DNA from 2 places in the Arthrobacter burdickii genome. Region 2 is predicted to be linked to the other one. Evidence: predicted binding sites of a transcription regulator. Region 2 holds the regulator's gene; the other holds the start of a gene.
What was found. The regulator LexA, encoded in region 2, represses DNA repair genes until DNA is damaged. The targets are predictions, from matches to a motif close to TCGAACANNTGTTCGA.

Region 1: P5G52_RS07725 (HNH endonuclease signature motif containing protein) is a predicted target of LexA. The motif match lies at 1,600-1,615, and genes of this name have one in related genera.

Annotation. Positions count from the first base shown of each region.
Region 1 is NZ_JAROCG010000001.1:1,643,871-1,647,279, forward strand. It holds gene P5G52_RS07725 (HNH endonuclease signature motif containing protein) at 1-1,588, opposite strand, end outside; gene P5G52_RS07730 (prepilin peptidase) at 1,852-2,475, opposite strand; gene P5G52_RS07735 (sensor histidine kinase) at 2,476-3,409, opposite strand, start outside.
Region 2 is NZ_JAROCG010000002.1:773,324-776,732, forward strand. It holds gene P5G52_RS18015 (ATP-dependent DNA helicase) at 1-1,344, shown strand, start outside; gene lexA (transcriptional repressor LexA) at 1,544-2,254, opposite strand; gene P5G52_RS18025 (LysM peptidoglycan-binding domain-containing protein) at 2,636-3,142, shown strand; gene P5G52_RS18030 (histidinol-phosphate transaminase) at 3,214-3,409, shown strand, end outside.

The sequences.
Region 1 (3,409 bases), on a different contig from region 2:
ACAGCAGCACTCCATTGCTGATACTTGTGCTGCCGCCCTTGGACCAGGGGTCGATGTGGTGGGCTTCGCACCAGGGTGCCGGGATGGAACAGTCCGGGAAGGCGCAGCCCTTGTCCCGGGCGACCAGTGCCCGGCGCAGGTGCGGTGGGAAGAGGCGCTGGGCTCTCCCGAGGTCCAGGACCTGGCCCGCACCGCCGAGGACGACCGGGATGATGTCCGCGTCGCAGGCGATCCGCCGGATGCTCCTGGCGCTGACCTGCCCGGCGAAGACCGCCTGTCCCGGCCGCTGGCCCGGGTGCTGGGTCTGGCCGGTGAGGACACTGTTGAGGTTCCTGCTGAGGTCGGTGATGAGGTCCTGGTAGTCGATGGTCACCATCACCTGCGGCCGGTGACCACCGGTGGCGGGAAGACCGGCCGTGCTCAGGGCGATCCTGCACGCTCCGACCAGTCCCTCCAGCAGCATCTGGGCCCTCGTTGGACCCTCCGGATCACCGAACCGGCCCGCACCCGCACCCCAGCCAGAATCGTCACCCGCGCCTGAACACGAGTCGTCACCGGTGCCTGTGCCGCTTTCGGCAGCAGCACCGAAGGCAGCGGTAGCGTCTGCGCTTTCGACAGCGACAGCAACGCCGGTAGCAGCGACAGCAACGCCGGCAGTACTGGTGTGGCCGGGGAGCGCCCTGGGATTCGTGGCGGTGTTCATGACGGTGGCGAGGTGTTCGAACTGCTCGTCGGTGGCACCGATTTCCAGCACGTGCAGTCCGTGGCGCCGGCCCTTGAGGAACACGCCCTGGCGTGCCCGGAGCACTTTCTCCGATGGTTCCTGCCCGTCCTGATCCAGGACACCCTCCCACCGGTGGGCCAGGACCCGCAGGATGTCCTCGTCGGACTCCACCGCCTGCCGGGTCAGGTGCTCCTCCATCGACTCGACCTGCTCCGCGGTCGCAAAGGACTGCACCCGGTGCACGGCCTGGGAGACGATCGTCGCGGCCCGACCACTGACCAGGGCCGCCTCCGCCGCCGCGCCGAGGGTTCCCAGCCGGGCCGGCAGTGCCGCGCCCGTCGGGGACATCCGCGGCAGCACCAGCTCGGCCAGGGCCAGCCGGCGCCGGGCCTCGGCACGGCTGACACCGAGGGTCCCGCGCAGGAAGTCCGCGCAATCCCTGAACCCATCTGTTCCTGCACCCGCCGAGGACAACGCACCGGTGCCTGAGGAGGCGGTGCTCAAACCGGCTGGAGCCGGGGTCTCGACACGGATGCCCTGTTCGGCCCGGGCCAGAAGCGACCCGGTCCCGGACGTACTCCCGGACGTACTCCCGGATGTACTCCCGGGATCAGGCCCGCCGGGATCAGACTCGTCGACCCGGTAGTGCTCTTGGGCGAGGCGTGCGGCCAGAACTTGTAGGTGATCCACGATCCTCGAGGCCTGTTCGACGTCGACGATGAGCTGCAGCGCCTCCGAGCGGGTCAGCACACGGCCCTGCAGGCTCACTTCCCGAGCACACTCCGCGAGGGCAACGCACGCCGACTCGAGCGGACCCACTGGACTTGGGGTCTGCACGGAGCGCTCGATCGGGGCGATGGCCATACCCCAATTTATCGAACACACGTACTACTGCAGCTGCCTCGGGAGCCTATGTGGACAACTAAAGGGCGGTCTTCACACAAGTAGGGAAAAGGGTGTGCACCCAGGTCGGGGCTCGAGTGGGACCTGTAACGCTCCGGCCCCATACGGCCCCCCGCGGAGGAATCAAAGAGGCTCTACGGCCGGTAAGGACCCTCTGGCCCTCCGCGAGTGCGGTAGCGACAACCCGAAGAGGCCTTTACCGCCAACGCCCTCTTCCAGTACAACTAGCCGAGCAGGACGAAACTCGCCAGAGCGGCGAGCAGCATGCCAGGACCGAACGGGAAGCTCGAGTTGCGCGACCCGCGGCGTAGCAGGAGCACGCCGATTCCGGCGATCCCGCCGAGGAGAAACCCGCCGAGCAGTGTCCCCATCCATGCAGCGGCGCCCGCCCAGCCGCCGAACAATCCGAGGACGACTGCAAGCTTCACGTCGCCCATCCCCATGCCAGCCGGCGAGATCAGGGCAAGTAGGAGATACACGACGAACAGGCACGCACCTCCTGCGGCTGCAGCCAGCAGGCCGCTCCAGTTTGCTGTCACCACTCCCGCGAGGAGGAGCAGGGGAACGGTGATCGCCAGGAACCGCAGCAGGATTGCGTTCGGCAGCAGCTTGGTACGCGCGTCGATCGCTCCGAGCACGACGCCGAAGGCCGCGAGGACAACGAGGAGCGGCAAGTTCCACGACAAGCCCGTGACGACACTTCCGGCCCCCGCCAGGATTCCTGCCAGTAGCGCCATGGGAACCCGCCAGGACGAAGGCAGGACCGTACGCGGATCCCTGCCGGCGAGGGCGAACAGCGCGTAGCCAAGGGCGGCGGAGAGGACGGCTATGGAAAGGGCGAGGACCACCTAGACTGACTCCTCCATCGAATCCTGGGGTACGCGGCTGACATCGCCGTTGACCGGCAGCGACACCGTGAAACGGCTGCCCTTGCCCGGAGAGCTGACACAGGAGATCGCCCCGCCGTGACTTTCCACAATGGACTTGGTGATCGCCAGTCCGAGACCCGCCCCTTCGATGTCGGCATGCCGTGCCGCCGGGGTCCGATAGAAGCGCGAGAACACCTGCCGGGCCTCCTGTTCCGTCATGCCCATTCCCCGGTCCTCGACGTGCAGGTTGATGCACGTCTCCGTCTCCTCTGCATGGATGCTCACCACGCCGCCGCCGGGGGAGTACTTGATCGCGTTCGACACGAGATTGTCGAGCACCTGGGAGATCCGCAGTGGGTCGATCAGCGTCCAGAGCGGGTCCTGGGCGTCGCTCTGGAGCTTCACCTTGTTCCTCTGGGCTCGGAGCCGGTTGGACCGCACGCACATCTCGATGAGGGCGGCAAGGTCCACCGGGCGGGGATGGACTCGAACCTTGTCTCCTGCAGTGGACAGCAGATCGGCCACGAGGTGGAGGACACGTTCGGCGTTGCGGCCAGCGACGTCGACGTAGCCCTTGAGATGAGCGGGTAGCGGGTGCTCGTCCTCCATGACCAGTTCGAGGTAGCCGAGGACAGACGTGAGGGGGGCATGGAACTCGTGGGAGATGTTCGAGATGAAGGCGTCCTTCGCGGTGACGGCCTCGACGAGTTCGGTCACGTCACTGCACACGATCAGTGCACCGGCGATACGTCCATCGGCATTCTTGATGGGTCGGGCGGCCGTCGAGAGGGCGCGTTGCGCATCGCCCTCGCCGACCCAGATGAGCTCGTCGGCATAGGTCTGGCCAGTGAGAGCGCGGTAAATGGGTCTCTTCTCCAAGGGGAGCGGCGTGGTGCGGTCCGCGCCGAAGTAG
Region 2 (3,409 bases):
ATCACGAACCATGCCATGCTCGCGATCAGCGCCTTCGAGGGGCTCGCGGTCCTGCCGGAATACGACGTCGTGGTCATCGACGAGGCGCACGAGCTCCACGACCGGGTGACCGGGGCCGTCTCCGGACAGCTCTCGGCCTCCATGGTCACGGCGGCCGCCACCGCGCTCCGCCGCCATGCATCCGTCGGCACCGCCTCCCTCGATACCGCTGCCGACGCCTTCGAGGCCGCGTCAGAGCTCGTCCCGTCCGGGCTGCTGCCCGGCGGCCTGCCGGACGACCTCGAGCAGGCCCTGGCGCAGGTGCGGGACGCGGCACGCGCCGCACTCTCCGACACGAAGACGGACGGCAAATCCGAGGCCGACGCCGACGGCGGCCGGCAGGTCGCCCGCTCCCGGACGACGCTGGTCTTCGAGCTCGCGGAGCGGATCCTCGCCGCCGCCGATCTCAACGAGGTCGTGTGGGCCTCGCGCCCGAGCACGTTCACACCGGGCTCCGGGTACGCCCAGCCGGACGAGAGCGCGCCCGCGACGCTGAACGTCGCGCCGCTCTCCGTCGCGGGCAGGCTGCGCGAGGGCTTGTTCGAGGACCACACCGTGATCCTCACGTCGGCGACCCTCGCGATCGGCTCCGAGTTCGGGCCCGTCGCGGGATCGCTGGGGCTGAGCGGGCCCGGCGCCCCCGCCTGGACCGGCGTCGACGTCGGCAGTCCGTTCGACTATCCGCGCCAGGGTGTCCTCTACGTGGCGAAGGATCTCCCCAAACCCGAACGAGGCACCTCGGACGCGCAACTGGAGGAACTCCTGACGCTCCTCACGGCGTCGCGCGGGGGAGCGCTCGGTCTCTTCTCCTCCAAACGGGCTGCCGAGGAAGCGGCGGAGGCCCTGCGGCCCAGGGTCGACTTCGAGATCCTGTGCCAGGGTGAGTCCTCGCTCAACGCCCTCGTGACGCAGTTCACCGACGAACCGGACACCTGCCTGTTCGGGACGATGTCCCTGTGGCAGGGCGTCGACGTGCCGGGCTCGTCATGCCGTCTGGTCGTCATCGACCGCATCCCGTTCCCGCGCCCGGACGATCCGCTCATGACGGCCCGGACGAGGGCCGTCGCGCGCAATGGAGGCAACGGCTTCATGAGCGTGTCCGCTACGCATGCGGCGGTGCGGCTCGCGCAGGGCGCGGGACGCCTGATCCGCGCGACGGGCGACCGCGGCGTCGTCGCCGTCCTCGACAGCCGCCTCGCCACCGCCCGCTACGGCGGCTTCCTCAGGGCGGCACTGCCGCCCTTCTGGGCGACGACGGACAGGACGACGGTCACCGGCATCCTCGAGCGGCTCTCGGGCCGCTGAGGTCCGGCAGGGCCGCACGTCTTCGAGCCGGGCGGCCCTGCGTACGTTCCCGGCGGGTGTTCCCGCAGGCGCGCCCGTCAGGGTTCTCTGCGGGCGGGCCCCGGCGGACCTCGGTGGGCCCCGGCGGACCTCGGTGGGCCCCGGCGGACCTCGGTGGACCCCGGCGGACCTCGGCGGGCACTGAGGGCGCTAGAGGGAGCTAGAGGGCGCGCATCACCGAGACGACCTTGCCCATGATGCTGGCGTGGTCGCCGAGGATCGGCTCGTAGCGGGTGTTCTGCGGCAGGAGCCAGGTGTGGCCGTCGCGCTGTCGGAAGGTCTTCACGGTCGCCTCGTCGTCGAGCAGTGCCGCCACGATGTCACCGTTCTGGGCGCTCTGCTGGCGCCGGACGACCACCCAGTCGCCGTCGCAGATGGCGGCATCCACCATGGAGTCCCCGGAGACTCGAAGCATGAAGAGGTCGCCGTGCCCGACGAGCTGTCGCGGCAGGGGCATGACGTCCTCGACGACCTGGTCCGCGAGGATCGGCCCACCTGCGGCGATGCGGCCGACCAGCGGCACGAGGGCGGTGTCCACGGCGATCTGGTGTCCGGCCTTGCGGTCCGAGGACGAGCCGTCCTCGCTCGGAGCCGCTTCGGAGGCGAGCGTCAGCGGCAGCAGTACCTCCATGGCCCGCGGGCGCTTCGGGTCGCGCCGCAGGTACCCGAGGCGCTCGAGCTGCGACAGCTGATGGGTCACGCTGGAGAGGCTCGCCAGGCCGACCGTGTCGCCGATCTCCCGCATCGACGGCGGGTAGCCCTTGTCGGCGATCGACCGCTGGATGGTCTCGAGGATCGTCAGCTGGCGCGCGGTGAGTCCCTTCGACGCCGAGCGGCCGCGCGGGCGTCCACGGCCCGCCGAGATGGGCACGGCGTCGGTCGGAACGTCGGCGGTGTTCGATTCCTGCCGGGCTGCCGGTGTTGATTCCGCCACTGTTGTGCCTTTCGCCTGGGACTGCAGATCCCATGTTGTCCGCCTGCCGGCTCCCGATCGCCCCGGGGGCTTTCTGTCAGAGGCGGATGGTTGTCTGAGATACACCACCGGCTTGACTGCCCTGAGCGGGAGCTTCCGCCGGTGATGTCCTGTCCTGTTCACGCTAGGACAGACAGGCGCACTTATCAAACATATGTTCGAGCGAGTCTCGACAACGGTCGTCCCTGAGTGCTAGAAATAGGGGTCGTTGAATTAGAACGCGTGTTCGAATCGAACGGATTGTTCGAGCAGGACATTCGAAGGGAAAGAGGTAAGGCAATGGCTGAAGCACCGGCACTGCATGGCAGCACCGCGCTGTGGGCACTGGCGCCCGTTCGTTCGGAGGCCCGCCTCCGGCTCGTCCCTACCACCCCTCGCTCCACCTCCGCACCGTCCCTCCGATCGGCGTCCAGTTTCATGCGGTCGGCGTCCGTGCAGCCGGATGCGTCCCGCACCTCCACGCAGCGGAGTGCGGCGCACGCCCTGACCCTGACGCGACGCGGACGCCTGCTGCTGGTCGGCCTGCCGATCGCGCTGGGCGTCGCCGCCCTGATCCTCCTGGGTGCCTTCCTGACCTCCCAGGCGAAGGCCGGGGAGTCGGCTCCCGCGACCTCGTCGACGGTCGAGGTGAGTGTGGCCGCGGGGGAGACGCTGTGGGACCTCGCCGTCCAGTACGCCCCGGAGCGCGACCCGCGTGACGTCGTGGCGGAGATCGTGGAACTCAACGACCTGCACACCTCCCTCGTCCGGGCAGGGCAGAGTATCGCGGTGCCCGCCGGGCGATAGCCGGGCGGAATGACTCACGTGGCACCGGTGACGCATTAGCTGAGACAGTGAGCATCCCTTAAACTCGAAGGGTGCCATCCTCCGTCGACGCCCTAGCGAACCTTCCCCTGCGTGATGACCTCGTCGGGTTGCACCCGTACGGCGCCCCGCAGCTGGACGTACCCATCCTGCTGAACGTCAACGAGAACACCCACGGCGTCCCTGCCGACGTCCACGCCGCCATCGTCGCCGCGGTGGCGGAGGCGACGCAGGGCCTCAACCGCTACC